Linked DNA regions of Serinibacter salmoneus. Each later gene encodes a partner of the first gene's protein in a complex. Links are inferred from orthologs where the notes say so. Each region holds a gene or a part of one and is shown on either strand. Other genes may lie near its edges.

Region 1 (16,058 bases):
GCGGCCCGGATCCACGGAGCAGTCAGCTCGGGGATGCGTGGGCGGTCCGCGTCTGCTGCTCGATGGCGCAGGGTGTCGTCCGCGGACCCGATCACCGCGGTGCCGCAGGGGAGCGGTGAAGCCGTGCGGTAGGGCATGAGCGGGAGCGACACGTTCCTCCTGTGTCTCGAGCAGGCAGGGATCATTTGTCACGAAAGAGTAACGGCGCCCGGCGTGCGGTGGTGGTTTGGGGTTCGGGCGTCCATCCGGGACGCCTAGACTGGGCGGCCGGGAGGCCGCCACGCTCGGACCGGCGGCGCAGAACACGCCTATGAAGCTCACCGGACTGCTGTCCGCACTTGCCCACGACCCCTCGATCGACCCGACCCTGCGGGCTCTCGCCCAGCGGCGTGCGTGCGAGGTGATCGCCCCGGTCGGAGCGCGACCCGCACTGATCGCGCAACTCGCGCTCGCGCCGCAGGCCCCCCAGATCGTGGTGCTGACCGCCACGGGTCGGGAGGCGGAGAGCCTGGTGGCCGCTCTCGGGGCCTACCTCCCGGCGGAGTCGCTCGCAGCCCTGCCCGCATGGGAGACGCTGCCCCACGAGCGGCTCAGCCCGCGGGCGGACACTGTTGCCACCCGGCTGGCGGTGATGCGGCGTCTGACCCACCCGGACCCCGAGGGCACCGGCGGCTCGCACACCGGCCGTATCCGGGTACTCGTCGTGCCCGTGCGCGCGGCGATGCAGCCGGTCGTCACCGGACTCGGTGATCTGGAGCCGGTCGCCGCGCACGCGGGGCAGACCCGGCCGATGGAGGAGATCGTCGAGGCGTTGGCGGCCGCCGCCTACACCCGGACCGACATGGTGACGGCGCGGGGTGAGTTCGCCGTGCGCGGCGGGATCCTCGACGTCTTCCCTCCGACCCAGGACCATCCCATGCGGCTGGACTTCTGGGGGGATGAGATCGAGGAGATCAGGTGGTTCTCGGCCGCCGATCAACGCAGCCTCGAGGTGGCGCCCGAGGGCCTGTGGGCACCGCCGTGCCGTGAACTCCTGCTGACGGATGAGGTGCGGGAACGAGCCCTGCGGCTGCGGGACGCGCTCCCGGGTGCGGCCGAGATGCTCGAGAAGATGGCGCAGGGCATTGCGGTGGAAGGGATGGAGTCCCTCACCCCGGCACTCGTGGACGAGATGTCCCAGGTCCTCGACCTGGTCGAGGACGACGCGCTCCTGATGGCATGGGACCCGGAACGGATCCGGTCCCGGGCCGCCGATCTACAGGCCACGACCGAGGAGTTCCTGGCTGCGGCCTGGACATCCGCGGCGGCCGGTGGCTCGGTCCCTCTGGACCTGTCCGCGGCGAGTTTCGTGGCACTCGCGCAGGTGTACGAACGCGCCCAGGCGCGTGGGCTGCTGCGCTGGAGCCTGACCGTGCTGCCCAGCGACGCCGACCTGGTGGGCGCCGATGACACGGCGGGGGACGAAGAGAACCTGCGGCTGGCCGCGCGCGATGTCGAGGGCTACCGCGGGGACCTCGAGCGCGCCGTGAGCGACCTACGCGACCTGGTCCGCCAGGAGTGGCGTCTCGTCCTGGCCACCGATGCCGCCGGGCAGGCCCGTCGCATGGTCGAGCAACTGCGTGCCGCGCAGGTGCCGGCGCGCCTGGAGTCCGATCTCGAGACCGCACCCGAGCCCGGTGTCGTGCACGTCACGACGGCCACGATCGGGCGGGGCTTCGTTGCCCCCGACCTGCGGCTGGCACTGTTCACGGAGGCCGATCTCACCGGGCGGGCCACCGCGGGCGCCCGTGACGCGAAGCGGTTGGCCTCCCGGCGCCGCAACGTGGTGGACCCTCTCGCGCTGCGTCCGGGCGACTACGTGGTGCATGAACAGCACGGTGTGGGCAGGTTCGTGGAACTCGTGCAGCGCACGGTCGGCGGTGCGGCCGGGGCTCGCGGGAAGCCGGCCACCCGTGAGTACCTGGTGATCGAGTACGCCTCGCCCAAGCAGGGGAAGAACGCGGGATCGCAGGACCTGCTGTACGTCCCCACCGATGCCCTGGACCAGGTGACCAAGTACACGGGCGGCGAGGCGCCCACCCTCAGCCGGATGGGCGGCAGCGACTGGAAGAACACCAAGGCGCGTGCGCGCAAGGCCGTACGGGAGATCGCCGGGGAACTCATCCGTCTCTACTCCGCCCGCATGGCCACCCAGGGCCACGCCTTCGCACCCGACACCCCCTGGCAGCGTGAGCTCGAGGACGCGTTCGCCTACGTGGAGACACCCGACCAACTCGTCACGATCGAGGAGGTGAAGGCCGACATGGAGAAGTCCGTGCCGATGGACCGCCTCATCTGTGGCGACGTCGGCTACGGGAAGACCGAGGTCGCGGTGCGGGCCGCGTTCAAGGCGGTCCAGGACGGCAAGCAGGTCGCCGTCCTGGTCCCCACCACGCTCCTTGTCCAGCAGCACCTGCAGACCTTCACCGATCGCTTCACCGGGTTCCCCGTCACGGTTGCGGCGCTGTCCCGATTCCAGACGGACGCCGAGGCCGCCCGCGTGCGCGAGGACGTGCGTGCCGGGAAGGTCGACGTCGTCATCGGCACCCACCGACTGCTCACCGGGGAGGTGCGATTCAAGGACCTCGGTCTCGTGATCGTGGACGAGGAACAGCGATTCGGCGTGGAGCACAAGGAGACTCTCAAGCAACTGCGAACGAACGTGGACGTGCTGGCGATGAGCGCCACGCCGATCCCCCGCACGTTGGAGATGGCGGTCACCGGCATCCGGGAGATGTCCACGCTGGCCACCCCGCCCGAGGAACGCCACCCCGTCCTGACGTTCGTGGGTCCCTACGAGGAGAAGCAGATCGCTGCTGCGATCCGGCGCGAGCTCCTCCGGGAGGGGCAGGTGTTCTATGTGCACAACCGCGTGGAATCGATCGAGCGCGCCGCCGCCCACCTGGCCGAACTCGTGCCCGAGGCGCGCATCGCTGTGGCGCACGGCAAGATGAACGAGCACCAGCTCGAGCGCGTGATCATGGACTTCTGGGAGAAGCGGTTCGACGTGCTGGTCTGCACCACGATCGTGGAGACGGGCCTGGACATCTCCAACGCCAACACCCTGATCCTCGAACGCGCCGATGTCATGGGCCTGTCCCAGCTGCACCAGCTGCGCGGTCGCGTGGGGCGCGGGCGCGAGCGGGCGTACTCCTACTTCCTGTACCCGCCGGAGAAGCCGCTGACCGAGACCGCCCACGACCGCCTGGCCACCATTGCCGCGAACACCGACCTCGGCGCGGGGATGCAGGTCGCGCTGAAGGACCTGGAGATTCGCGGCGCCGGCAACCTCCTCGGCGGTGAACAGTCCGGCCACATCGCCGGCGTCGGTTTCGATCTGTACGTGCGCATGGTGTCCGAGGCCGTGCAGCGTTTCCGCGGCGAGGAGGTCGAGGAGCTGCAGGACGTGACGATCGAACTGCCGATCGACGCGCACATCCCGCACGAGTACGTGCCGCACGAACGGTTGCGCCTGGAGGCCTACCAGAAGATCGCCTCCGCGCGTGGCAGCGAGGACGTCGCCGCCGTCCGCGAGGAACTCGTGGACCGCTACGGTGCTGTCCCGGCGAGCACCGAACTGCTCTTCGCCGTCGCCGAGATGCGCACCCTGGCCCGCTCGCTGGGAGTCACCGCCATCACCATTCAGGGCCAGTACATCCGATTCGCTCCCGTTGAGCTCAGCGACTCCGCCACCGTGAGGCTCAAGCGGCTCTACCCGCGTTCGGTGATCAAGGCGGCGGTGCGCACGATCCTGGTGCCGGCACCCACCACGGCGCGGGTGGGTGGGGAGGTGCTGCGCGATCTCGCCCTGGTGGAGTGGGTGATGGGCCTGCTGCGCAGTGTGGTGGGTAGCAGCGTCGCGGCTGCAGCCGCGGTGGCCGGGCCCGGCTCGTGACCCGGTGCGATCGATGGATAGGATCGAGGGCGTTGGCCCGCCCCACCGGAGGTTGCTGTGCGTTCTCAGGCGCGTTACGCCGTCGTCCCAGTCCTGACCGTTCTTGCGTTGACCGCCTGCACCCAGCAGCCGGGGACCGCCGCCACGGTCGAAGGTGAACGCATCACCCAGGCGGAGCTCGCCGCCACGGTGGAGGATCTCGACACCCTGAACGGAATGGCCTCCGACCCTGGGCAGGTGCTGACCTCGCTCATCTTCGCGCCCGTCGTGGTGACGGCCTCCGGCGATGCGGGGGTCGGTGTCAGTCAGGCGGAAGCGACAGCGCTGCTCGACGAGGTCGCGGCGACCGCGGGACTGGAACCGTGGGACTACGCGCCCGGCACGATCCAGATCGCCGAACTCCAGCTTGTCAGCCAGTACACCGCCTCGGTGGCCGGGCTGAACGAGGAGATCGCGGTACGCGCCGCTGAGGCCGACGTCGAGGTCAACCCGTTGTACGGCGAGTGGTCGGGTGCTTCCGGGGTCCAACCGACGCAATGGCCCTGGTTGCTCGAACCCGCGACCGCGGCGGTGGGCTGAGTCGTGGCAGCCACTGCGCCGGCGCCGGTGGACAAGGCCGACTGGGGAGAACTCGTGGTGGTGCGCCACGGCGAGACCGCCTGGAGCCGCACCGGCCGGCACACCGGGCGCAGTGACATCCCCCTCACCCCGGCGGGTGTCGAGCAGGCCAGGGCGCAGGGAGAGGCGCTCGCGGGGCGTACCTTCGCGCTCACCCTGGTCTCCCCCTTGCAACGCGCGCGTCACACGGCCGAGCTCCTCGGGCATGGCGACGGCGAGCCGGAGCCGGACCTGATGGAGTGGGACTACGGCCCGGTCGAGGGCCTCACGAGGGTCCAGGTCATCGAGGCGCTCGGGCACCCCTGGGCCGCGCTCGGGGACGGTGTGCGGCAACCGCTGACCATCTCCGGCACCGACGACCTGCCACCCGAGCAACGCAACGCCCACCCCGGGCCGGGCGAGCTCGTGGAGGAGGTAGCCGCGCGCGCGGCCCGCGTGATTGCGCGCGCCGAGCCTGTTCTGCGGTCGGGGGGCGATGTGCTCTTCGTGGCGCACGGGCACGTCCTGCGGATCCTCACCGCGACCTGGCTCGAACTGCATGCCGACGTCGCCGAACGACTGGAGATGGGCACCGCCGCGCGCAGCGTGCTCGGTTACGACCGCGGCGCGCGCTGCCTGCGGCACTGGAACGTGCCCCCGGGCGTGAAGGAGTGAGCACTCCGGGCGCCGCGGGGCTCGGCAGTCCGGAGCGGATCGCCCGCGCCATGAGCGATGTCGTGGCCGTGATGGACCGGCTGCGGTCGCCCGGGGGCTGCCCCTGGGATGCCGAGCAGACCCACGCCGGCCTCGCGCCGTACGCCATCGAGGAGGCGCACGAGGTCGCGGAGGCGGCCGAGAGCGGCGACGGCACGCTGCGGGAGGAACTCGGTGACCTGCTCCTCCAGGTGCTCTTCCAGGCACGGATCGCGCAGGAGGGACCCGACGGCGCCACCCCGTTCGACCTGGCCGATGTAGCACGCACCCTGGAGGCCAAGCTGCGGCGTCGTCATCCCCACGTGTTCGCGGATGCGACGGCGGTGGACGCCCAGCAGGTGGCGGCCACCTGGGAGGACATCAAGGCGGCGGAGCGCGCAGCGTCGCCCACCGGCGCCGTCGCCGGTGAGGCCAGCGTGCTCGCGGGCGTCCCGACCTCCCTGCCGGCGCTCGCCGCGGCGCAGAAGGTGCTCGCCCGCGCCCGGCGAGCCGGCATCGCGGTGGGTCCCTCCTACCCCGAGCACGGGGATGAGCAGGCAGACCTCGAGGCCGACATCGGCGCGGAACTGGTGGCCCTGGTCGCCCGAGCCCAGGCGGCGGGGGTGGATGCCGAGGCGGCGCTGCGCGCGCAGGTCCGAGGTCTTCGTGCGCAGGTGCGCGAGGCCGAGTCGTCCGCGTGACAAACGTCCCGCTCGCCCTTGCGCGAGGATCCTCTAGGGTTGTCCTGGGCAGTGAGCCCGACGTGTCGGGCGCACTGACGTGCCCCTGGGCCGTGCGGCCCCGGGGCGTACCGCTAGCAACCTGACAGGAGCTTCCATGGCCACCATCGAGGCCGTACTCGCACGTGAGATTCTCGACTCCCGCGGCAACCCCACCCTTGAGGTCGAGGTCGGCCTCGACGACGGCAGCGCCGGCCGCGCGGGTGTGCCCTCGGGCGCCAGCACCGGAGCCTTCGAGGCCGTCGAGCGCCGCGACGGCGACAAGGGCCGCTACCTCGGCAAGGGCGTGCAGGACGCCGTCGAGGCCGTTCTCGACGCCATCGCGCCCGAGGTCCTCGGCCTGGACGCCGGCAACCAGCGCGAGATCGACCAGATCATGATCGATCTCGACGGCACGCCCAACAAGGGCAAGCTCGGTGCGAACGCCATCCTCGGCGTCTCCCTCGCCGCTGCGCGCGCCGCGGCCGACAGCGCCGCGCTGCCGCTCTTCCAGTACATCGGTGGTCCCAACGCGCACGTGTTGCCCGTTCCGATGATGAACATCCTCAACGGTGGATCCCACGCGGACTCCAACGTGGACATCCAGGAGTTCATGATCGCCCCCGCCGGCGCCCCCACCTTCAAGGAGGCCCTGCGCTGGGGCGCCGAGGTCTACCACGCACTGAAGTCGGTGCTGAAGGCCCGCGGCCTGGCCACCGGGCTCGGCGACGAGGGCGGCTTCGCGCCGAACCTGGAGTCCAACCGCGCCGCGCTCGACCTCATCCTGGAGGCCATCGAGAAGGCCGGCTACACCCCGGGTGAGGACATCTTCCTCGCGCTGGACGTGGCCTCCACCGAGTTCTTCTCCGAGGGCGGCTACGCCTTCGAGGGCGGCACCAAGACGCCCGCCGAGATGGTGGACTACTACACCCAGCTCGTGGCGGACTACCCGCTGGTCTCCATCGAGGACCCGCTGAGCGAGGACGAGTGGGACTCCTGGAGCGACCTCGTGGCCAAGGTCGACGACAAGGTCCAGATCGTCGGTGACGACCTGTTCGTCACCAACCCCGAGCGACTCGCCAAGGGCATCGCGCAGAAGTCCGCGTCCTCGCTGCTGGTGAAGGTGAACCAGATCGGCTCCCTCACCGAGACCCTCGACGCCGTGACCATGGCGCAGCGCGCCGGGTTCACCGCGATGGTCTCCCACCGTTCCGGTGAGACCGAGGACACCACGATCGCCGACCTCGCGGTGGCCGTGAACGCCGGTCAGATCAAGACCGGTGCGCCCGCCCGCGGTGAGCGCATCAACAAGTACAACCAGTTGCTGCGCATCGAGGACCTGCTCGGCGAGGCGGCGACCTACGCCGGTCGCTCCGCCTTCCGTCGCCTGGGCTGAGCCCGTCGGGCGGATATGCCCGCCGGCCACGAACGTAGCGCCCCGGGGTGAGTCCTCTCACCCCGGGGCGTCCTCGTGTGCGCGGTGCTCCCGGCGTGCCGCGTCCGTCGGCGGCGGTTTGCCCTGGCACGATGAGGCGGTGAGTGCTCGAGGGCAGACCCAGCGACCCGCGGCAAGGACGAGCCGCCGGGCCGGGGTACGGCGCGCGCGCACGCGCAGCGCAGCGGCGAGCGGTTCGGCGGCGGAACTCGAGGAGACCCGCGCGCCGCGGCAGATCACCCTGCGAGGGATCGTGCTGCTCGTGATGATCCTGGTGGCCTTCGTGGTGCTGGCACCCACGTTCCGCGCCTATGTGACGCAGCAGGAGCAACTGCGTGAGGTGAACGCCGACCTCGCCTCCTCCCAGGCACAGGCGGAGGCACTCGCCGCCGAACTCGAGCAGTGGCAGGACGACGACTACGTCCGCGCCCAGGCCCGCGAGCGGTTCAACTACGTGGAGCCGGGCGAGACCTCCTACCGCGTGGTGGACCCGGAGACCGTGGTGGGGGAGGACCCCATCGCGGACCTCACCGCGCAGGCACAACAGGCGGCCTCCGGGCTGACGACGGGAGCGCGGGGGCCCTGGTACGTCACGGTCTGGGATTCCGTCCAGATCGCCGGCGCGGCCCAGGACCAGGCGGCCCAGGACGAGGCGGCCCAGGACGAGGCGGAGCAGGACGAGGCGGAGCAGGACGAGGCAACGGGCGAGTCTGCGGGCGGCGCCGACACCGAGCGGGCAGGCGGATGATGACGGCTGAGAACGAGGCACCCGAGCCCAGCACGACGCAGCTCCCGCCGGGCCCGCAGCAGCACCGCGACCGTCCCGGGCCTCGCGTGGAACACGACCCGGGTGCGGCGCCCCGGCCTCGCGTGCGCGAGGAGGACCTGGCGGTCCTGGCCGATCAGCTCGGCCGCGAGCCGCGCGGCGTGGTGGAGATCGCTGCGCGCTGCGTGTGTGGTCGCCCCACGGTCGTGCGCACCGCGCCACGACTGGCGGATGGCACGCCGTTCCCCACCTCCTACTACCTGACGCATCCTGGGGCGGTCTCCGCGGTCTCGACCCTCGAGGCAGGCGGGCTGATGGCGCAGATGACCGAGCGGCTCGCGCGGGAGCCCGGGCTCGCTGCGGCCCACCTGCGCGCTCACCAGGACTACCTGGAGCGGCGGGCCGAGCTCGGTGAGGTGCCGGAGATCGCCGGCATCTCCGCGGGCGGGATGCCCAGTCGCGTCAAGTGCCTGCACGTGCTCGTCGCGCACGCGCTGGCACGGGGGCCGGGAGTGAATCCCCTGGGCGACGAGGCGCTCGCGGCGATGGCCGCGAGTTGGAGGCCCGGGCGCTGCACCTGCTGAGGAGCCGGGACGGGTCAGGCCCGGGGCCGCGCGCCGAGACTGCTTGCTCGCACCACGGCGTGGTGCCCGTGGCGCGCAGTGACCGAGTCGCGCGCACTCTTCCACGCCCGAGCCCGCTCGTGCTCCCCGCTGAGGCCGAGATCGAGTTCCTCCTGGAGCGCATCGGCCGGAGCCAACTCGGCCAGAGCGATGCCGACCAGGGTGCACCCCCGTCGCTCCAGGAGTGGCCAGGCGCTATCCAGGAGCGCGACGGCGGTGCGGGCGATGGGCGCATCGGCCTGAACCGGATGGGTCAGGGTGCTCGAGCGCGAGGCCCGCGAGTAGTCCTCGAGGCGAAGCCGCAACTCGATACGTCGGGTGGTCAGGTGCGCGCCGCGCAGGCGGCCGGTGGTCCGGTCCACCAACGCCAGCAGGTGCGCTCGCAGGGCCGAGGGCGTGTGCGGTCCTCGCCCGAGGGCACGCTGTGCGCCGATCGATCCGCGTTGAGGGGCGCCGTCCTCCTCGTGCAGACGCTCCGGGCCCACGGAGTGCACGAGGGCGTGCAGCCGTGCTCCGGCGCCGGATCCGAGCAGCCCGAGGAGCACCTCACGGGGGAGTTGTGCGAGGTCCCCCGCGGTGTGCAGCCCACACCGGGCCAAGCGCGCTGTCGTGGCATCACCGATACCCCACAGCCGTGCCAGCGGCAGCGGATGGAGGAAGGCGTCCTCCCCCTCCGGTGGGATCAGGAGCAGACCGTTCGGTTTGCTCGCCGTGCTGGCCATCTTGGCCAGGAACGGGGTGCGGGCCACCCCGACGCTCACGGTCAGGCCGACCTGCGCCGATACCCGCGCCCGCAGCCGGCGGGCGACATGGAGCGGTGACTGCTCCAGGTGGCGTAACCCGCGCACGTCGAGGAACGCCTCGTCGATGGACATCACCCGGACCACGGGGGTCGTCTCGCGGAAGAGGGCCATGACCTGCCGGCTCGCGCGCGTGTAGGCGTCGAAGTCCGTGGGCACGAGGACGAGGTCCGGGCATCGTGCTCGGGCCTCACGCCCGGACATCGCGGAGCGCACCCCGGCCCGCCGCGCCTCATAGCTCGCAGCAAGGATCACACCTCCCCCCACGGCGACCGGGCGGCCGCGCAGGCGGGGATCGTCCCGCTGGGCCACGGAGGCGAAGAAGCAATCGAGGTCGGCGTGCAGCATGCCCGCCTCGCCCTCGTGCCCGCGCGGCGAGCCGGCCCATTGCGCCCCCGCGTTCATCGACGCATCCCCGGCTGCGTGCTCATGGCGGCATGATCCGCGCGGGGTCCGACATCCTCGGCGACCGCAGTAGGGTCGCAGGTGTGACGCGGGTAGCTGCCATTGACTGTGGAACCAACACGATCCGTCTCCTCGTGGCCGACCTCGAGGGTGGCCAGGCCCGGGAGGTCGTGCGCACCGGCCTCATCACACGGCTGGGTCAGGGCGTGGACCGCACCGGCGAGCTGGATGCGGACGCGCTCACCCGCACGCTCTCGGCCACCCGGGAGTTCGCGGGGATCATCGAGTCCGAGGGTGCACAGCAGGTGCGGTTCGTGGCCACCTCAGCCACCCGCGATGCGCGCAATCGCGACGAGTTCGTCCTCGGCGTGCGTGAGGCGCTGGGCGTGGAACCCGAGGTCGTCAGCGGTGTCGTCGAGGCAGGGCTCTCCTTCACCGGTGCCGTCAGCGCCGTCTCTCGCGCGCACCCCGGCCCCTACCTCGTGGTCGACCTCGGCGGTGGATCGACCGAAGTGGTCCTGGGAACCGATGCGCCCGAGTACGCCGTGTCCCTCGACATCGGGTCCGTGCGACTGCACGAGCGGCATCTGGTGAGTGATCCACCGACCCAGGCGGAGATCGATGCGGCCACGGTGGACGTGCGTGAGGCGCTGCGGCGGGCCGAGGCCGAGGTGCCGTTGCACGAGACAGCCACCCTGGTCGGTGTGGCGGGCACCATCACCACAACCACCGCGCACGCGCTGCGTCTGCCCGGCTACCAGCGTGAGCGCATCGACGGCGCCGAGCTCCCCGTGGGGATCGCGATGGCGGCAGCACAGGATCTGCTGGCGGCGACCCGGAGGGAGCGGGCGGCGCTGCCCTACCTGCATCCGGGCCGCGTCGACGTGATCGGGGCAGGCGCCCTGATCTGGTTCGAGGTGATCGCGCGCGTCCTGGCCGAGACGACGGCCGCCGGGAGCGGGATCCGGCACGTGGTCACGAGCGAGCACGACATCCTGGACGGCATAGCGCTGAGTCTCGGCGCATCCGCGTGAGCCAGGGCGCCGGGCGACTGCGTGATCTCCTGGCCCTGACTCGCGAGGTCCTCGGGGTGACCCTGGGCACCTTGGTACTGCCGGCCGCGCTCCACGCTCGGCGCGGCGATCCAGCCCTCCCGCACGAGCCGGCGTCGCGGGAGCGCGGTCGTTGCCCGCGGCACGGCCTCGACGGTCTGGACCTTTGTGTCAAGGGACACAGGTCCCCCCCTGTATGGCGTGGACGTGCGCTACTACGATGGGCCGCGTGACTTCCACGACAGCTCCCACCGCCCGCGCCGCGGCCCGCAAGGTGCCCCGCATCCTCATCCTGGGTGGGGGGTACGTCGGCCTGTTCACCGCAATCCGCCTGCGCAAACAGTTGGGTCGTCGTGAGGTGGCGATCGTGCTGGTGGATCCCCGCTCCTACATGACCTACCAGCCCTTCCTGCCCGAGGCGGCGGCCGGCTCCATCGAGCCGCGCCACGTGGTGGCCTCCCATCGCCGCGAGTTGCGCAACGCCACCGTGATCAACGGTCGGGTCTCCGCGATCCGTCACGCCGAGCGCGCCGTGCGGGTGACCCCGGCCGAGGGCGAGGACTACTGGGTGCGCTACGACCACCTCGTGGTCTCGCTGGGCGCGGTCGCGCGCACGCTCCCGATTCCGGGCCTGGCGGAGGTCGGCCTCGGCTTCAAGCAGGTCGAGGAGGCGTTCGCGCTGCGCAACCAGGTCCTCGGCCTGATGGACGAGGCGGCCTCCACCTGGGATCCCGAGCGTCGCAAGAAGATGCTCACCTTCACCTTCGTCGGTGGTGGGTTCGCGGGCATCGAGGCGCTCGGTGAGATCGAGGACATGGCTCGTTCCGCATGCCGGGACTTCGACTCCATCGAGCGTTCCGACCTGCGCTTCGTGCTGGTGGAGGCGACCCACCGCATCCTGCCGGAACTCGGCGAGGAACTCGGTGGTTACGCGCTGGAGCAGTTGCGCGCCCGTGGCATCGAGATGCACCTGTCCACGTTCCTGAACTCCTGCGAGGACGGACACGTGGTGCTCTCCGACGGCACCGAGTTCGACTCCGAGACCATCGTGTGGACCGCCGGTGTGAAGCCGAGCCCGGCGGTGCAGCGCTCCGATCTTCCGCTGACCGAGACCGGCCGAGTGCGGGCCGATGCCTCGCTGCGGATCGTGGAGGAGGACGGGACGGTCGTGGAGAACGCCTGGACGGCCGGCGACTGTGCCTCGGTGCCCGATCTCGCCGTGGGGGAGGGAGCCTTCTGTGCCCCCACCGCGCAGCACGCCGTGCGCCAGGCCAAGCACCTCGGCGACAACATCGCCCGCGTGCTGGCCGGTGAGGAGCCCGTGGACTACGTCCACGCGAACGTCGGTACGGTCGCCTCGCTCGGCCTCTTCAAGGGCGTCGCGCAGATCTTCGGGATCAAGTTGCGTGGCCCGCTGGCATGGTTCATGCACCGCTCCTACCACCTCTTCGCGATGCCGACCTGGAACCGCAAGGTGCGCATCATGCTGGACTGGACCACCTCGCTGCTCTTCCGCCGCGAACCGGTCGCACTGGGTGGCGTGAGCACCCCGCGGGCCGAGTTCATCGCGGCCTCGGCCCCGGCGCCCAGCCGCGAGAACCTCCCGGAGCCGCCGACGGTCGTCTGATCGCCGTACGCTGTGCGCACGCGGCACCACCGGTGCCGCGTGCGGCCCCCGTAGCCCAATCGGCAGAGGCAGCCGGCTTAAACCCGGCACAGTATGGGTTCGAGTCCCATCGGGGGCACCCAGAGCGTCGTTGTTCAAACTAGCGACGTTCCCGGTTTGATCCGTCCCGTTTCCGCTTGCTGTCTGGCGAGCAAGGGCGGTGGCCTGGACTTCGGGGTTTGTCGGCCGGCGCAGATGAAGTACGGGTAGTGAATCGCCCTGGGTTTGGTGGAGTCGCCTGAGCTTGGAAACGAGGATGGTCACATGCCGATGGAGCAGAGTGCGGGGAAGCCGACCACGAGGCGGTACTGCGATCAGGAGAAGGCGGTCGCGGTCGGGATGGTGCGGTCGCTGCGGGCGGAGCTTGGGACTGAGCAGGGCACGGTCCAGCGGGTCGCTACGCAGTTGGGCTACGGGGTCGAGTCGGTCCGAGTGTGGGTCAAGCAGGCCGACATCGACGAGGGTGTCACTGCGGGCGTGAGCACCGATGAGGCGGCCCGGGTGAAGGCCCTGGAGCAGGAGGTCCGTGAGCTGCGGCGGGCGAATGAGATCCTGCGGCGGGCAGCGCATTTCTTCGGGGCGGAGCTGGACCGCCAGACCAAGTAGCCGCATTCATCGACGCCAACCGCGAGGTCGTCGTTGAGGGCCGTCGGCTGGGGGTCGAGCGCATCTGCCGCGTGCTGCAGGTGGCCCCCAGCACCTACTACGCCCGCCGGAGCCGGCCACCGTCGGCCCGCCAGATCCGCGACGCGGTCCTCGGGCCGCAGCTGGTGGCGTTGTGGGAGGCGAACTACCGCGTCTACGGAGCCCGCAAGCTCTGGAAGGCAGCCGGACGGGCAGGGCTGGAGGTGGGACGCGACCAGGTCGCTCGCCTCATGCGCAGCGCGGGGATCAAAGGCGTGAGCCGGACCAAACGGGTGCGCACGACTCGGCCTGATCCGCTCGCTGCCCGCCACCCGGACCTGGTCGGCCGGGACTTCACCGCGACGGCCCCGAACCAGCTGTGGGTGACCGACCTGACCTACGTCCCGACGTGGGCGGGGGTGACCTACGTGTGCTTCATCATCGACGCCTACTCGCGGATGATCGTGGGCTGGCGCGCAGCGGCCACGATGAGGACCGAGACCGTGCTGGACGCAATCGAGATGGCTCGTTGGTCCCGGGGCGCGGACCTGGCGGGGCTGAGATGTCACAGCGACGCCGGTAGTCAATTCACGAGTCTGCGCTACGGCGAACGGCTCGCGGAGATCGGGGCAGCCCCCTCGATCGGGACCGTGGGCGATTCCTACGACAACGCGCTGGCTGAGACCGTGAACGGGTACTACAAGGCCGAGCTCATCCGCGGACCCGCCAGGCAGCGGCCCTGGAAGACGATCGAAGACGTCGAGCTCGCCACCCTGGGGTGGGTCCACTGGCACAACCACCAGCGCCTGCACGGCTACCTCGACGATGTCCCACCAGCGGAGTTCGAGCAGGCCTTCTATGCTGACCAGACCGAGGGCCACCAGGTCGCCGGAATCCAATAGCGCGACCCTCCACCAGACCCAGGGCGATTCAGTTGCAGTAGTCGGCGATGCACATGGTGAAGGGGGCCGTGGAGGTCTCTCGGCACCGGGTGAGCGGGCCGTCGTAGGGGTGCCTCGAACTGCATGCTGGTCTTGGAGTGCGGGGCGGCCTGCATTCTTCGTGCATCCGCGCGGACTCTCGCCATCCGAGCCCGTCCACGCCGCGGCGCCTGGCCCTTGTGCCCGCCTACGCGGCGATTGACAGGCAAGTGTTCGCTTGCCTAATGTCGAGGTGTGAGCGACGTGTACAAAGCGCTGGCCGATGGGACTCGGCGGACCATCCTCGACGAACTCCTTGAGCGGGATCGGCAGACCCTGTTCGAACTGTGCGGCCGATTGGCTACGAGGCACGGACTCACCTCCTCCCGCCAGGCCGTATCGCAGCACCTTGAGGTGTTGCAGGCGGCCGGACTGGTGATCGCGGTCAAGGACGGACGGTACAAGTTCCACTCCATCGACACTGCCCCGCTGCGCGCGATCATCGACCGTTGGCCGTATCCAGAGAAAGCAGGAACAACCATGAATGAACCCAAGGCGTATGGAACTTTGGAGACCATCGACGGTCGGTGGGCGCTGCGTTTCGAGCGCTCGCTCGGCTATCCGATTGAGCGCGTGTGGCAGGCGGTGAGCACGCCGTCCGAGTTGGAACGCTTCTTTCCGGGTGCCGCAGACTGGACACCCGTCGCAGGCGAGATCATCGACGCTGGCGGCATGTCCGTGGAGGTGACGCAGGTCGAGGCACCGACTCTGTTGACCTGGATCTTTGCCGGTCAGCCGCAGGGCTTCGAGCTGACGCAGGAGGGGGATGAGTGCCGATTGGTCTTCACGACCACCATCGACGACCTCCCCGCCGCCCAGACCGCGACCGGATGGGAAATCTACCTTTCCCGGCTCGGACCCCATCTCGCAGGCGGACACCTCTCTGAGGAGGAGGCGCACGGGCCCTGGGCGGAGATCCACGAACTCTACGCCGAGCGCCTTGGCGTCGACCCGGAGCCGGGGCGCCGGTGGGCGGCACGGAACCTTCCTGTCAGTGGAGCCTGACGAAATGAGGATCGCGATCACCAGCGTCTTCGTCGACGACCAGGCCGCCGCGCTGGCCTTCTACACCGAAACACTCGGCTTCGTGACCAAGGTCGACGAGCCTGTCGGTGAGCATCGATGGCTCACCGTCGTCGCGCCCGACGACCCAGATGGTGTCGAGCTTCTACTTGAGCCCGCAGCTCATCCTGCAGTACTGCCCTACCGGGCGGCGCTGATGGCCGACGGGATACCGGCGGCCCAGTTTCTCGTCGATGACGTGCAGGCCGAGTACGACCGGCTGCGTGACCTCGACGTGACGTTCACCCAGGGGCCGACCGAGATGGGCCCCGCGATGACTGCGGTGTTCGATGACACCTGCGGAAATCTCATCCAGATTGCCGCCGTCCAAGGTGACGCCTGCTGGGGCCAGTGATCTACAGGTCTCCTTCGACTGCGACCGCTTCCGCCGAGATCACTACCCGGATGTCCGCCGCCGCTGATCTCAATGACCTCTCCATCGACGAGAGTGTGTGCTCCGAGTGACTAGACATCTGACCGTCGACCGCTTCGGCGGATCGTTCCGCCACAGGCCACCCCCGCAGAACGCACCACCTCCTTTCCGCCCCCCCCAGTTCGGCCGCTATCTCTACGAGCGTCATGCCCTGCTCGTACAGCCGCACGGCCTCCCGGCGTCCGGGCTCATCCGGCCCACGGCGACGCACCGCGACACCTGCCTGTGCGGCGAGCCGATGCACAGTCGTGCGATGTATTCCGAACCGC
Region 2 (15,348 bases), 820 kb from region 1 along the record:
CGGCGGCGCGGGCGACCTCGTCCTGGACCGACCGGTGGACACCACGATCCTGCGTATCACCGAACCCAGCGGGATCCATCACCGGGTGTCCCTGCCGCTGCGGACCCGGTCGGACTCGCTGATCGAGGACCTGCGACGGCTCGACCCCGACACCGTGTACGAGGACGTCCTCACCCGAGGCCTGCCCGCATTCCTGGACTCGCAGGACTGAGTAGCCGTGACGCGAACGGCCGGTGGAGCGATGCTCCACCGGCCGTTCGTCGTCGGGTCGTCTGACCAGGTCGCTCTAGGCGCCGCCGCGGCGCTCCCGCAGCGCGGCGATGGCCTCGTCCAGCAGCTCGGCGCCCTCTGCCTCGCTGCGACGCTCCTTCACGTAGGCGAGGTGTGTCTTGTAGGGCTCATTGCGCGGGGCCTGCGGGGGGTTGGCCTTGTCCTGCCCGGCCGGGAGCCCGCATCGCGGACAGTCCCACGTCTCGGGCGCCTCGTCCCCGGCCTCGGCGGCGAAACTGGGCCGGGTCTCGTGACCGGCGGCGCACCAGTAGGAGATCCATAGTCTCGGTGCGGCCTCACCCCGTTCGGCCTCACCCATCGGCCCCGCTCCGACGCGGGATCCACGTATCGCGCTTCCACCAGCCATGTCTGTCCCCTCAGAACGAGTAGCGCTGGATCAGTCCCAGCAGAATCACGCAGGTGCCCCACAGCACCGCCGTGCCGATCGTGATGCGGTTCAGGTTCCGCTCCGCGACCCCCGATGAACTGAAACCGCTGGAGAGACCACCACCGAACATGTCCGACATTCCCCCGCCACGTCCCTTGTGCATGAGGATCGTCAGGACCAGGATCACACTGGTGAGGACCAGGATCACCTGGAGTCCGATTCGGAGCGCGTCCACGCCACTTTGCCCTTCGTCGAGTCGCGCTCAGCCGCGCTGAGCGATGCCGGCCGTCCGGCCCGTCAAGGATAGGCGATCGGGCGGGGTGCCACACCCCGCCCGATCACCGTGTCGTTGTCACAGGGAGCGGAACCCCGCGATCGCGGCGAACTGCTCCACGACCAGGCTCGCGCCGCCCACGAGGGCGCCGTCCACATCCGGCTTGGCCATGATGGCCGCCACGTTGTCGGCCTTCACGCTGCCGCCGTAGAGGATCCGCATGCCTGCGGCCACATCGGGGTCGACGGTCTCGGCGACACGCGCACGGATCGCCTCGGCCATCTCCTGCGCATCCTCGGGCGTCGCCACCTCACCGGTGCCGATCGCCCAGACGGGCTCGTAGGCGACCACGACGTCGGCGACCTGCTCGGCGCTCAGCCCCTCCAGCGCGCCGTCGATCTGGCTCAGCGTGAGCGAGACGTGCTCGCCCGCCTGGCGGACCTCGAGCTTCTCCCCCACGCACAGGATGGGTGTGATGCCCGCGGCGATTGCTGCGGCCACCTTGGCTCCCACGATCGTGTCCGACTCGCCGTGGTAGTCACGCCGCTCGGAGTGACCGACGATCGCGAAGTCGACCCCGAGCGCCGTGAGCTGCTCGGCGGAGACCTCACCGGTGTAGGCGCCCTTGGCGTGGGAGGAGATGTCCTGCGAGGAGAGCTTGATGCCGAGTTCGTCGGCGTCGATGAGCGTCTGCACGCTGCGCAGGCTCGTGAAGGACGGCGCCACGGCGACCTCGACGGCCTCGTAGTCGTGCTCGGCGTCCTTCAGGGACCAGGCGAGCTTCTGGACGAGCTGGATGCCCTGGTGGTGGTCCAGGTTCAGCTTCCAGTTGCCCACCATCAAGGGGGTGCGGTCGGTCATCTCTCAGTCCTCCAGTACGGCGAGTCCGGGCAGGGTCTTGCCCTCGAGCAGCTCCAGGGAGGCGCCGCCCCCGGTGGAGATGTGGCTGAACCCGGCTTCGTCGAAGCCGAGCGTGCGGACGGCGGCCGCGGAGTCGCCACCACCGACGATGGAGAACGAACCGGCGGCGGTCGCATCGATCATGGCCTGCGCCACCGCCCGCGTCCCCGCGGCGAAGGCTGCCATCTCGAACACACCCATCGGGCCGTTCCACACGATGGTGCGGGCCTCCTTGATCGCCTCGGCGAAGGCCTCGGCGGAGGCCGGACCGATGTCCAGGCCGATGGCCTCGGCCGGGATCGCATCCGCGGCGACGACCTCGTGAGCGGCGTCGGCTGCAAACGCCTCGGCCGCCACGATGTCCGTGGGCAGCACGATGCGCACACCCTTGGCCTCGGCGCGAGCCAGGTAGCCCTTGACGGTCTCGATCTGGTCCGCCTCGAGCAAGGACTTGCCCACCTCGTAGCCCTTGGCCGCGAGGAACGTGAAGACCATGCCACCACCGATGAGCAGCGTGTCGGCCTTCTCGATGAGGTTGTCGATCACGCCGAGCTTGTCGGAGACCTTCGAACCACCGAGCACGACCGCGTAGGGCCGCTCCGGGTCGGAGATCGCCTTGCCGAGCGCGTCCACCTCGGTCTGCACGAGCAGACCCGCCGCGTGCGGCAGTGCGAGCGCGACGTCGTAGACACTGGCCTGCTTGCGGTGCACCACACCGAAGCCGTCCGAGACGAAGGCATCCACGCCGTCGCCGAGGGCCACGAGCTCGGCGGCCAGTGCGGCGCGCTCGTCGGCGTCCTTGGAGGTCTCGCGCGCATCGAAACGCACATTCTCCAGCAGGGCGACCTCGCCCTCGCCGAGACCGGCCACGGCGGCGTCAGCCGAGTCGCCGACGAGGTCGCCCGCGAGCGTCACGTCCTTGCCGAGGAGTTCACCCAGGCGGGCGGCCACCGGGGCCAGGGAGTACTTCGCGTCCGGGGTGCCCTTCGGGCGGCCCAGGTGCGCGGTCACGACGACCTTTGCGCCGGCGTCCAGCAGCGCGGTCAGCGTGGGCAGTGCGGCGCGGATGCGGCCGTCGTCAGTGATGGTGGTGCCGTCCAGCGGCACATTGAAGTCGGAGCGTACGAGCACGGTCTTGCCGCGCAGGTCGCCGAGGTCAGCGAGCGTCTTCACAGCGTCTCTCCAGTTCGCCCGAGGGCGGAAGGTCGAAGGAATGGGGTGGGACGGACGATGCCCGCGACCGCACCCGGAGGGGTACGAGCGCGGGCATCGTGGTCGAGCGAGAGGTCAGAGCTTGCCGCCGACGAACTCCGTCAGCTTCACCAGGCTCGAGGAGTAGCCCCACTCGTTGTCGTACCAGGAGACGACCTTGACGAGGTTGCCGTTGGAGACCTTCGTCAGCCCGGCGTCGAAGATGCTCTGGTGCGGGTTGGTGACGATGTCCGAGGAGACGATCGGGTCCTCGGTGTACTCCAGGGTCCCGGCCATGGCGCCCTCCGCGGCGGCCTTGACCGCGGCGTTGACCTCCTCGACGGTGACGTCGCGGCCGGCCTCGAAGGTGAGGTCGGTGGCGGAACCGGTGATGGTCGGGACGCGCAGCGCGAACCCGTCCAGCTTGCCCTTGAGCTCGGGGAGCACCAGGGCCACGGCCTTGGCGGCACCGGTGGTGGTCGGCACGATGTTCTGCGCGGCAGCGCGGGCGCGGCGCAGGTCCTTGTGCGGGCCGTCCTGGATGTTCTGGTCACCCGTGTAGGCGTGGATGGTCGTCATCAGACCCTTCTCGATGCCGATGGCGTCGTTGAGGGCCTTGGCCATCGGGGCGAGGCAGTTCGTGGTGCAGGACGCGTTGGAGATCACGTGCTGCGTGGCCGGGTCGTAGTCGGTGTGGTTCACGCCGACCACGAACGTGGCGTCCTCGTTCTTCGCCGGAGCGGAGATGATGACCTTCTTGGCGCCGGCGTCGATGTGCGCCTTGGCCTTGGTAGCGTCCGTGAAGAAGCCCGTGGACTCGATCACGATGTCGGCGCCCAGCTCACCCCAAGGGAGGTTGGCGGGGTCGCGCTCGGCCAGAGCGCGGATGGCCTTGCCGTCCACGACGATGTTCTCGTCGTCGAACTCGACCGACTGGGGCAGGACACCCAGGACGGTGTCGTACTTCAGCAGGTGAGCGAGGGTCTTGTTGTCCGTGAGGTCGTTGACTCCGACGACCTCGATGTCAGCTCCCGAGGAGAGAATCGCCCGGTAGAAGTTGCGGCCGATGCGGCCGAAGCCGTTGATCCCGACGCGGATGGTCACGATGAGTCCTCCATGCGTGTGTCACACGCTCTCGTCCGGTGGCGTGCCCGGTCAGGACACGCGGAGGGGGTCGTCCCCGTTTCTCCATGAACGACCCTACTACGCACCACCGGATTCGCCGGGGGGACCAAATGCCCGCTCAGCCCGTGGCGTAACCGGGCGGGCCGGACCATGAGGCACCAGACCCGGTGTCTGCTACAGGTCAAGCATCTCCGGCGTGAGGATGCTCTCGGTGTCGGGGATCCCGAGTTCCGCGGCGCGCTTGTCCGCCGTCGCCAGCAGCCGCCGGATCCTGCCGGCCACGGCGTCCTTTGTCAGCGGCGGATCGGAGTACTGGCCCAGTTCCTCCAGGGAGGCCTGGCGGTGCTCCAGCCGCAGGCGGCCGGCCTCCACGAGGTGCTCCGGCACCTCCTCCCCCAGGATCTCGAAGGCACGCTGCACCCGGGCCGAGGCCGCCACGGCGGCGCGTGCGGAACGACGCAGGTTCGCATCGTCAAAGTTCGCCAGCCGGTTCGCAGTACCACGGACCTCCCGGCGGGTGCGCCGCTCCTCCCAGACCAGCACCGCGTCGTGGGCGCCCATCCGGGTCAGCAGCGCCGCGATCGCGTCACCGTCGCGGACCACCACCCGGTCCACCCCGCGCACCTCACGCGCCTTGGCCGTGATGCCGAGGCGCCGCGCGGCGCCCACCAGGGCGAGTGCGGCCTCGGGCCCGGGGCAGGTCACCTCGAGGGCACAGGAACGACCTGGTTCCGTGAGCGAGCCGTGGGCGAGGAAGGCACCACGCCACGCCGCCACGGTGTCGCCGACACTGGCGGAGACCACCTGGGGCGGCAACCCTCGGACCGGGCGACCGCGCTGATCCAACAGGCCCGTCTGCCTGGCGAGCGCCTCCCCCTCGCGCACCACCCGGACCACGTACCGGTTGCCCTTGCGAAGGCCTCCACCGGAGACCACGATGATCTCGCTGGAGTGGCCGTACACCTCGGCGATAGCGACCCGGAGACGGCGTGCTGCGGCGGCGTTGTCGAGCTCGGCCTCGATCACGATGCGCCCGGAGATGATGTGAAGACCCCCGGCAAAACGCAGCGTCGCGGACACCTCGGCCTTTCGGCTCGAGGTCCGATCGATGCGAACTCTGGCCAGCTCGTCCTTGGCGGCTGCGGTCAGAGACATGGTCGCCATCCTGCCACCGAACCGCCTCCGCGTCCCACTCCGATCGAGATTGCCTCAACGATCCGTGACGTCACCCCACGTCGCCGTGAACGCATCGCGGTAGGCGGCGGCGAGCCGCAGCGGATCGTGCCGCGCGGTCCCGTCATCGGCCCGCACCTGGCGCAGCAGCAGGCGTGCCCCCAGCGAGCGGGTCACGTCCTCGAGGTCGCTCACATCGTCCACCCAGGCGGGGTCCGCGAGCACGACGTCGGGGCGCAGGTCCGGGTCCACCTCGGCCAGCACGCGCACGTGGTCGGCGGCGGTGAAGCCGTCGGTCTCCCCCTCCTGCTGCTGCAGGTTCAGGGTGAGCGCGAGGTGGGATGCGGTGTGGATCGCCTCGCGCAGGGGCGCCACCTGGAGGTGCGGCAGCACGGAGGTGTACCAGGAGCCGGGTCCCAGGACCACCCAGTCCGCGGCCCGGATCGCCTCCAGCGTCGCACCGCACATCCGGGGTTCCTCGGGTAGCAACCGCACCTGGGCGACCCGGCCGGTGGTGACCGCAACACGGGACTGGCCCCGAACCACGCGGTCGGGATAGCCCTCGCGGTGCACATCCGCCTCGATGACCAGCGGCTCCTCGGCCATCGGCAGGACCCGTCCGCGCACCCCCATGAGCAGCGCGAGACGGGTGAGTCCCTCCACCACGTCTCCACGCTCGGCCCAGGCACCCGCGAGCATGAGGTTGCCCAGTGCGTGCCCGTCCAACGGACCGTCGGTGGCGAACCGGTGCTGGAGCAGGTCGTGCCACGCCCGACCCTGGGGGGTGTCGTCGCACAACGCAGCCAACGCCATGCGCAGGTCGCCCGGTGGCAGGATCCCCATCTCGTGGCGCAGCCGCCCCGAGGAGCCACCGTCGTCCGCCACCGTGACCACGGCGGTGAGGTCAGGGGTCAGATGCCGCAGGGCGAGCAGCGAGGCCGCGAGCCCGTGCCCGCCCCCGAGCGCCACGATCCGACTGGGCTCGATCCGCAGCGGGTCCAGGGCGCGCACGTCACTCCCTCCCGAGGTCGCGGTGCACGTTGCGCACGAGGTGACCCCTGGCCCGCAGCAGCACTCCCAGGCGTTCGCTGAGTGCCACCGAGCGGTGCTTGCCGCCGGTGCAGCCCACCGCCACCGTCAGGTAGTGCTTCTGCTCCGCGACGTAGCCCGCGAGGATCGGGTCCAACAACGCGGCATAGCCCTCGATGAACTCGGCGGCGCCCGGCAGACCGAGCACGTACTCGGCCACGGGGGCGTCCTTCCCCGTGAGATGACGCAGTTCGGTCACCCAGTAGGGGTTCGCGAGGAACCGTGCGTCCACCACATGGTCTGCGTCCAGCGGGATGCCGTACTTGAAGCCGAAGGACTGCACCGTGATCGCCAACGGGTGGGAGTCCTCCCCCGCCACGATCTCGCGCACCCTGCCGGCCAGTTCGTGCACGGTCAGGGTGGAGGTGTCCAGGTAGGTGTCCGCCCGACGACGCAGGTCCTGGGTGAGGTCGCGCTCGGCCGCGATCCCATCGATGATCGTGCCCTCACCCTGCAGCGGGTGCGGGCGGCGCACCTGCTCGTAGCGACGCACCAGGGTGGCGTCGTCGGCGTCCAGGTACACGATGCGGTATTCGATCCCCTGCGCACGGAATGCCTCCAGCACGGCGGAGAGCTCGGCGAAGAACTCCTTCCCGCGCACGTCCACCACCGCCGCGAGACGCCGCACGCCACCGCTCGGGGACATCATCCCCACCATCGGCGCCAGGAGCCGCGGTGGAAGATTGTCCACCACGTACCAGTCCAGGTCCTGCAGCACGGCCGCCGTGCGGGTGCGCCCGGCGCCGGACATCCCGGAGACGATGAGGACCTCGCTCCGCTCGCGCGGTGGCGCCGTGGCCCGCGCCTCCAGCAGTGGGATGCCATCTGGAACGGTCACGGGGTCTGCCTCACCGGGCAGTGCCTCGCCCGCAGGCGGGTCGGGCGGCGGCTTCTCGGTCATGGCTCCAGGATGCCAGGTGCCGCCAGTGCCTCGCTGAGGGTGGCCGCGAGCCGCGGGCCGAATCCCTTCACCGCGGCGATCTCCTCCACGCTCGCAGCCCGGATGCCCTTGACGGAACCGAACTGCTTCAGCAGGGCCTTCTGCCGCGCCGGGCCGAGGCCCGGGATGTCGTCGAGCACGGACCGGGTCATCGCCGCGCCGCGCCGCTTGCGGTGCGCGGTGATGGCGAAGCGGTGGGCCTCGTCCCGGATCCGCTGCAGCAGGTAGAGGCCCTCGGAGGTGCGGGGCAGGACCAGGGGGAACTCCTCCCCCGGTAGCCACACCTCCTCCAGGCGCTTGGCCAGACCGATCAGCGCCACATCCACCACACCCGCCTCGGACACGGCCCGGGCGGCGGCCGCCACCTGGGGGGCTCCGCCGTCGACCACGATGAGGTTGGGCGGGTAGGCGAAGCGGCGCGGCCTGCCCGTGTCGGGGTCCACCCGCCCCAGCGGCACGCCGTCGGCATCCACCTCGGTGGAGGTGGCCGAGGCCTCCCGCTCCTGGGCCAGGCGCCGCAAGCGGCGCGTGAGGACCTCGTGCATCGCCTCGGTATCGTCCCTGGCACCCTCGCCGGACTCACCCCGCACCACGAACTGGCGGTAGTCGGACTTCTTGGGCAGTCCGTCCTCGAAGACCACCATGGACCCGACCTGGTGCGTACCGCCCGTGGTGGAGATGTCGTAGCACTCGATCCGCAGCGGCGAGGCCGGCAGGTCCAACTCCTCCTGCAGCTGCGCGAGCGCCAGCGACCGAGCCGTGAGGTCGCCGGCGCGGCGTGTCTTGTGCAGGGCCAGGGCGCCGTCGGCATTGCTGCGGACGGTGTCCATCAGGGCGCGCTTGTCCCCGCGCTGGGGCACCCGGATCTCCACCCGGGAGCCGCGCGTGTTGCTGAGCAGTTCGGTCAGTTCGGGGGCGTCCGCGGGGAGCACCGGGACCAGGACCTCCCGGGGCACCTCCACGCCACGCTCGGCGTAGACCTGCTGCAGGAGACGCTCGGTGAGCTCGCTCTCGTCGAGGTCCTCCACGCGTTCGGACACCCAGCCCCGCTGCCCGCGGATCCGGCCGCCGCGGACGTGGAAGACCTGGACGGAGATCTCCAGCTCGTCGCTGGCCAGGGCGAACACGTCCGCGTCGGTCCCATCCGGCAGGACCACAGCATTCTTCTCCACCACGCGGCGCAGCGCCGCCAGGTCATCGCGCAGGCGCGCCGCACGCTCGAAGTCGAGCTCGTCGGACGCCTCCCGCATCTGCCGCTCGACGCGCCGCACGAACGTCGCGGTCTCCCCCGCCATGAACCGGCAGAAGTCCTCCGCCAGGTCACGGTGCTCGGCCGGTGAGATCCGACCCACGCACGGCGCCGAGCACTTCTCGATGTAGCCCAGCAGGCACGGGCGCCCGCTGGCCGCGGCGCGCCGGTAGACCCCCGCGCTGCAACTGCGGATCGGGAACACCCGCAGCAGCAGGTCCACGGTCTCGCGGATCGCCCAGGCATGGGAGTAGGGCCCGAAGTAGCGGGTGCCGGCGCGCTTCGCCCCGCGCATCACCTGCACCCGGGGGATCTCCTCGGCCATCGTGACGGCGAGGTAGGGGTAGGACTTGTCGTCACGGTACTTGACGTTGAAGCGCGGGTCGAACTCCTTGATCCAGGAGTACTCCAGGCTCAGTGCCTCCACCTCGGTGCCCACCACGGTCCACTGCACCTGACTCGCGGTGGTCACCATCCGCGCCGTGCGCGGATGCAGGGTGTGCAGCGGCGCGAAGTAGTTGGCCAGACGCGCGCGCAGGCTCTTGGCCTTGCCGACGTAGATGACGCGGCCGGTGGGGTCGCTGAAGCGGTACACCCCCGGGGAGTCGGGGATCTCCCCGGGGGCCGGACGGTAGGAGGCGGGGTCGCTCACGCCCCGACGCGCTCGCGCTCGGGTGCCTCCAGGAGATCCTGCAGGAAGGAACCGGTATAGCTCTCCGGGACGCGGGCCACGTCCTCCGGTGTGCCCTGCGCCACCACGCGCCCGCCGCCGGAGCCGCCCTCCGGTCCCATGTCGATCACCCAGTCGGCGTTGCGGATCACGTCCAGGTTGTGCTCGATCACCAGCACGGAGTTGCCCTTGTCCACCAGGCCCTGCAGCACCTCGAGCAGGCGACGGATGTCCTCGAAGTGCAGACCCGTGGTCGGCTCGTCCAGCACGTAGACCGTGCGACCGGTGCTGCGCCGCTGCAACTCGCTGGCGAGCTTCACGCGCTGCGCCTCGCCGCCCGAGAGGGTCGTCGCGCTCTGCCCCAGCCGCACGTACCCCAGGCCCACGTTCACCAGAGTGGTCAGGTGCCGCGCGATCGCCGGGACGGCGGCGAAGAAGTCCGCCGCCTCGGAGATCGGCATGTCCAGCACCTCGGCGACCGTCTTGCCCTTGTAGCGCACCTCGAGGGTCTCCCGGTTGTACCGCGCCCCCTCGCACACCTCGCAGGGCACGTAGACGTCCGGCAGGAAGTTCATCTCGATCTTCAGGGTGCCATCGCCGCTGCACGCCTCGCAGCGTCCGCCCTTGACGTTGAAGGAGAACCGCCCCGGCCCGTAGCCGCGCACCTGCGCCTCCTGGGTCTGCGCGAAGAGCTTGCGCACGTGGTCCCAGACGCCGGTGTAGGTGGCGGGGTTGGAGCGCGGCGTGCGGCCGATCGGCCCCTGGTCCACGTGGACCACCTTGTCGAGGTTGTCCAGGCCGGTCACCCGCTTGTGCCTACCGGGGACGCGTCGCGCCTTGTTCAGTTCGTTCGCGAGCACGGTGTACAGGATCGAGTTCACCAGCGTCGACTTCCCGGATCCGGAGACCCCCGTGACGGCGGTGAGCACGCCGAGCGGGAAGGTGACCGTGACGTCGTGCAGGTTGTTCTCGCGGGCACCCACCACGGTGACCTCGCGCCCGGGGGTCGGGGCGCGGCGCGTGGCGGGCACGGGGATCGAGCGGCGGCCGGCGAGGTAGGCCCCGGTCACGGACTCCTTCGCGCTCAGCAGCCCCGCGTAGTCCCCCGAGTGCACGATCCGGCCGCCGTGTTCGCCGGCGCCCGGGCCGATGTCCACCACCCAGTCCGCGGCGCGGATGGTGTCCTCGTCGTGTTCGACGACGATGAGGGTGTTCCCGAGGTCGCGCAGCCGGGTCAAGGTGTCGATGAGGCGGCGGTTGTCCCGCTGGTGCAGCCCGATGCTGGGCTCGTCCAGCACGTAGAGCACGCCCACCAGTCCGGAACCGATCTGGGTGGCGAGGCGGATGCGCTGCGCCTCGCCACCCGAGAGGGTGGCGCTCGGACGCGAGAGGGTGAGGTAGTCCAGGCCCACGTCGAGCAGGAAGGAGAGCCGAGCCTGGATCTCCTTGAGCACGGCGCCGGCCACGACCTGCTCGCGGGGCCCGAGCTCGAGGCGCTCCAGCACCTCCTTGGCGCCGTCGATGGACAGGTCGCACAACTGCGCGATGGAGTAGCCGGAGACCCGCACGGCGAGCACCTCGGGCTTGAGGCGGGCGCCCTGGCACACCGGGCAGGGCACCTCACGCATGTAGCCCTCGTACCGTTCGCGCGAGTAGTCCGACTCGGTCTCGGCGTGACGGCGCTTGACGAAGGAAAGCACCCCCTCGAAGCCGGAGGAGTACTGACGCTGCCGACCCCACCGGTTGGTGTAACGGACCTTCACCTCGTGGTCCTCACCGTGCAGCAGGGCCTTCTTCGCGCGGGCGGGCAGGGCGCGCCACGGGACGTCCATGGCGAACCCCAGTTGCTCCGCCAGGGCGGTCATCTGCCGTTGGAAGTACTCGGCACTGCCCTGGGTCCAGGGCGCGATCGCCCCCTCGGCCAGGCTCAGCTCGTCGTCGGGCACCACGAGGTCGGGGTCCACCTCCAGTCGCGTGCCGATGCCGGTGCACTCGGGGCAGGCACCGTAGGGGGCGTTGAAGGAGAACGTGCGCGGCTCGATCTCGTCCAGCGCGAGCGGGTGGTCGTTGGGGCAGGCGCGCTTCTCGGAGAAGCGCCGCTCGCGCTGCGGGTCCTCGGGCTCCAGGTCCACGAGGTCCACGAGCACCAGGCCCTCGGCCAGACGCAGTGCGGTCTCGACGGAGTCGGTGATGCGCTGCTTCGCGCTGGCGCGGACCACGAGGCGGTCCACGACCACGTCGATGGTGTGCTTGAGCTTCTTCTCCAGCGCCGGCGGCTCCGCGAGCGGCACCACCTCGCCGTCCACCCGGGCGCGCGCGAACCCCTGCTGCCGCAGGTCGCGGAAGAGGTCCTCGTACTCACCCTTGCGGCCCCGCACCACGGGTGCGAGCACCTGGAACCTGGTGCCCTCCTCCAGCTCGAGCAGGCGGTCGACGATCTGCTGCGGGGTCTGGGAGGTGACACGCTCCTGACAGACCGGGCAGTGCTGGGTCCCGGCGCGGGCGAACAGCAGCCGCAGGTAGTCATACACCTCGGTGATCGTGCCCACCGTCGAGCGCGGGTTGCGGTTCGTGGACTTCTGGTCGATCGACACGGCCGGGGAGAGTCCCTCGATGAAGTCGACGTCCGGCTTGTCCATCTGCCCCAGGAACTGCCGGGCGTAGGCGGACAGGGACTCCACGTACCGACGCTGGCCCTCGGCGAAGATGGTGTCGAAGGCCAGGGAGGACTTGCCGGATCCCGACAGCCCGGTGAACACGACCAGGCTGTCACGCGGCAGGTCGATCGAGACGTTGCGCAGGTTGTGCTCGCGGGCACCCGAGACGATGAGACTCACGCCGCCATGCTAATCGCGCCCACCCCCATCTCGCACAGATGTTCGAGCAGAGCGGAATCCAGATCGTGCTCGCTAGGCTGATCGCGCGGCCGGGACCGGCCCGTCGCGCAACCACCGGAGGACACCGTGGCCGTTCAGATCGTCGAGTACCGCTACCAGGTGGGCGCACAGGCCGAGCGGCTGCGCGACGAGGTGCGCCCGCGGCACCGCGACTTCCTGCGCACCCTCCTGGACGCCGGGAGCCTGCTGGCCTCCGGGCCGCTGGTCGAGACTCCGGGCGCGATGCTGCTCCTCGTGGCGCCCGATGCCGAGGCGGCGACGGCGTTACTCGCCGAGGACCCGTTCCTGACCGAGGGTGTGGTGGCCGAGGTCGGGGTCCGCGGGTGGAAGCCGGTGATCGGCCCGTTCGCCGACCGGATCTGAGGGACCCGCGGGGCGGGACGGTCAGCGGGAGGCGTCCTCGGCGTCCTGGGTGTCCTGGGTGTCCTGGACGCGCGGCGGCCAGAGCAGGCTCGCGACGGCGGCGATGGCCAGGAAGCCGATGATGACCGCCAGCGAGAGCCAGGTGGGGATCTCCGGCGCCCACGGCACCCCCTGACCACCGTTGATGAACGGCACCGTGTTGCCGTGCAGGGCCTCCAGGATGAGCTTCACCCCGATGAAGGCGAGCACCGCCGCGAGGCCGTAGCTGAGGTAGGCGAGGCGCTCCATGAGCCCATCCAGCATGAAGTACAGCTGGCGCAGGCCCATGAGCGCGAAGATGTTGGCGCTGAAGACGATGAACGGGTCACTGGTGAGCCCGAAGATCGCCGGGATCGAGTCCAGCGCGAACAGCAGGTCGGTGGTGCCGAGCGCGAGGATGACCAGGAGCATCGGCGTGACCATGCGCCGGCCGTCGATGCGGGTGGTCAGGCGCGCACCGTCGTAGTCCGGGGCGACGGGCATCACGCGCCGCACCACCCGCACCAGGACGTTCTCGGAGTACTCCTCCTCGTTCTGCCCGCCGACCATCTTCACGGCGGTGACCAGCAGCACCACCCCGAAGAGGTAGAACACCCAGCTGAAGCGCTCGATGATCGCGGCACCCACGAGGATCAGGCCCGCCCGCAGCACCAGGGCGATGAGGATGCCGATCATCAGGGTGCGCTGCTGCTGCAGGTGCGGCACCGCGAAGGAGCCCATGATGAGGGCGAACACGAACAGGTTGTCCAGCGAGAGGGAGTACTCCGTGAGCCACCCGGCCAGGAACTCCCCCGCCGGCGCGCTGCCGCCCACCGTGAGGACAAGGAGGGCGAACACGAGCGCGAGGCCGACGTAGAAGGCGACCCAGCGCGCGCTCTCGGCGAAGCTGGGCACGTGCGGACGCCGCCCGACGACCACCAGGTCGATCACGAGGATGGCCGCGAGTACCACCAGTGAGGCGACCTCGAACCAGAGCGGCAGCTCGTGCGTGCCCAGCACCCCGATCAGTCCCGCGCGCCGTCGTCGTCGGCCGCGGCGGATGTGAGCGCGGCATCCCGCCGGGACTTGGCCAGGCTCGCGACGGTGGTGATCGTCAGCACCCCGACGATGAAGATCAGCGAGAAGGCGATGGACACCTCGGGCACGCTGACGTGCTCACCGCCGTTGATGAACGGGAGCTCGTTCTCATGCAACGCGTGCAGCACGAGCTTGACCCCGATGAACGCGAGGATCGCCGCCAGGCCGTAGTTCAGGTACACGAGGCGGTCCAGCAGGCCGTCCACCAGGAAGAAGAGCTGCCGCAGCCCCAGCAGGGAGAAGGCGTTGGCGGCAAAGATCAGGAAGACCTCCTGGGTGAGGCCGAAGATCGCGGGGATCGAGTCGATCGCGAACAGGATGTCGGCGCTGCCGATCGCCACCATCACCAGCAGCATCGGCGTGATGTGCCAGCGGCCGTCGTGCTTCACCCAGATCCGGTCGCCGTGGTAGGAATCCGTCACCGGGAAGATCCGGCGCACCCAGCGCACGAGGAAGTTCTCGCGCTTCTCGTCAGTCTCCTCGGTGTGACGCAGCTGCGCGATCGCCGTCCAGATCAGGAACGCACCGAAGATGTAGAACACCCAGGCGAAGTTGTTGACGATCTCCGCACCGATGAAGATGAAGATCGTGCGCAGCACGAGTGCCAGGATGATGCCGACGAACAGCACCTTCTGCTGGTTCTCGCGCGGCACCGAGAACGCGCCCATGATCAGGACGAACACGAAGAGGTTGTCCAGGGAGAGGCTCTTCTCGGTGATGTAGCCCGCGAAGTACTCAGCGCCGTAGGGGCTCGGGAACATCACGAGGATGGCGACCCCGAACAGCAGCGCGATCGCGACGTAGGCCGCCGACCAGATCGCCGCCTCGCGCAGGGTCGGTGCGTGCGGCTTACGGACGTGGCCGAACAGGTCGACGGCCAGCATCGCGACGATGCCGGCCACTGTGACCGCCCACAACCAGACAGGAACATCCATGGGTACACCCTTCGGTACCGACGACTGGGAACCGAAGGTCTTCTCCGGCCGCGTGCGGCCCAGCAGCACCGGGAACCCGCCGTTGGGCGCCGTGGTGACGATGCTGCTGCTCGGGAGTACTCCCCTTCGTCGTCAGAGCATACGCGATGAGGGCGCGCCCGCCCTCAACTCGTGGCGGCCACCATCTGGCGCAACTCCTTCTTCAGGTCGGAGATCTCGTCGCGCAGCCGCGCCGCGACCTCGAACTTGAGCTCGGCGGCTGCGGTGTGCATCTGGTCGGAGAGTTCCTGGATGAGCTCCGCGAGGTCCGATGCCGCGGCACCGGCCAGGCGCTCACGAGCCGAGGAGCCCGTGGGCTTCGGCGCCGCCCCGCCCTTGCGGTAGCCACCCGCGAGCAGTTCCTTGGTGTCGACGTCCTCGCGCGCGAGCTGATCGGTGATGTCGGTGATCCGCTTGCGCAGCGGGGTCGGGTCGATCCCGTGCTCGGCGTTGTAGGCGAGCTGCTTCTCCCGGCGCCGGTCGGTCTCTTCCAGCGCGCGCCGCATGGACGGCGTGATGGTGTCGGCGTACATGTGCACCTGGCCCGAGACGTTGCGCGCCGCGCGACCGATCGTCTGGATGAGGGAGGTCTCCGAACGCAGGAACCCCTCCTTGTCGGCATCCAGGATCGCCACCAGGGAGACCTCGGGTAGGTCGAGGCCCTCGCGCAGCAGGTTGATTCCCACCAGCACGTCGTACACGCCCATCCGCAGGTCGCGCAGCAGTTCG

What was found.
Region 2: the proteins of mfd (region 1) and uvrA are in contact, whole or in part, in a crystal structure (PDB 4DFC), measured with the Escherichia coli proteins. The link is inferred for Serinibacter salmoneus from one-to-one orthologs.

What each region holds. Positions count from the first base shown.
Region 1 is NZ_PDJD01000001.1:2,254,309-2,270,366, reverse strand. What follows is about bases 1-4,134. They hold mfd (transcription-repair coupling factor), read left to right. Parts: upstream 1-310; coding sequence 311-3,934; downstream 3,935-4,134. Other genes in these bases: ATL40_RS10140 (SurA N-terminal domain-containing protein), read left to right, coding at 4,043-4,134. Outside these bases: more of ATL40_RS10140, read left to right, coding at 4,135-4,513; ATL40_RS10135 (histidine phosphatase family protein), read left to right, coding at 4,517-5,206; ATL40_RS10130 (nucleoside triphosphate pyrophosphohydrolase), read left to right, coding at 5,203-5,925; eno (phosphopyruvate hydratase), read left to right, coding at 6,062-7,339; ATL40_RS10120 (FtsB family cell division protein), read left to right, coding at 7,479-8,126; ATL40_RS10115 (DUF501 domain-containing protein), read left to right, coding at 8,126-8,728; dinB (DNA polymerase IV), read right to left, coding at 8,743-9,972; ATL40_RS10105 (Ppx/GppA phosphatase family protein), read left to right, coding at 10,056-11,006; ATL40_RS10100 (NAD(P)/FAD-dependent oxidoreductase), read left to right, coding at 11,254-12,651; ATL40_RS15210 (ArsR/SmtB family transcription factor), read left to right, coding at 14,490-15,299; ATL40_RS10075 (VOC family protein), read left to right, coding at 15,304-15,711. UniProt on the Escherichia coli protein: Couples transcription and DNA repair by recognizing RNA polymerase (RNAP) stalled at DNA lesions. Mediates ATP-dependent release of RNAP and its truncated transcript from the DNA, and recruitment of nucleotide excision repair machinery to the damaged site.
Region 2 is NZ_PDJD01000001.1:1,439,775-1,455,122, forward strand. What follows is about bases 9,048-12,471. They hold uvrA (excinuclease ABC subunit UvrA), read right to left. Parts: upstream 12,107-12,471; coding sequence 9,248-12,106; downstream 9,048-9,247. Other genes in these bases: uvrC (excinuclease ABC subunit UvrC), read right to left, coding at 9,048-9,251; ATL40_RS06395 (YciI family protein), read left to right, coding at 12,233-12,471. Also shown: ATL40_RS06340 (glucose-6-phosphate dehydrogenase assembly protein OpcA), read left to right, coding at 1-211; ATL40_RS06345 (RNA polymerase-binding protein RbpA), read right to left, coding at 287-637; preprotein translocase subunit SecG, read right to left, coding at 648-893; tpiA (triose-phosphate isomerase), read right to left, coding at 1,011-1,793; ATL40_RS06360 (phosphoglycerate kinase), read right to left, coding at 1,797-3,005; gap (type I glyceraldehyde-3-phosphate dehydrogenase), read right to left, coding at 3,120-4,127; DNA-binding protein WhiA, read right to left, coding at 4,323-5,303; ATL40_RS06375 (gluconeogenesis factor YvcK family protein), read right to left, coding at 5,358-6,332; RNase adapter RapZ, read right to left, coding at 6,334-7,311; more of uvrC, read right to left, coding at 7,308-9,047; more of ATL40_RS06395, read left to right, coding at 12,472-12,529; ATL40_RS06400 (TerC family protein), read right to left, coding at 12,551-13,567; ATL40_RS06405 (TerC family protein), read right to left, coding at 13,573-14,580; excinuclease ABC subunit UvrB, read right to left, coding at 14,745-15,348. UniProt on the Escherichia coli protein: The UvrABC repair system catalyzes the recognition and processing of DNA lesions. UvrA is an ATPase and a DNA-binding protein. A damage recognition complex composed of 2 UvrA and 2 UvrB subunits scans DNA for abnormalities.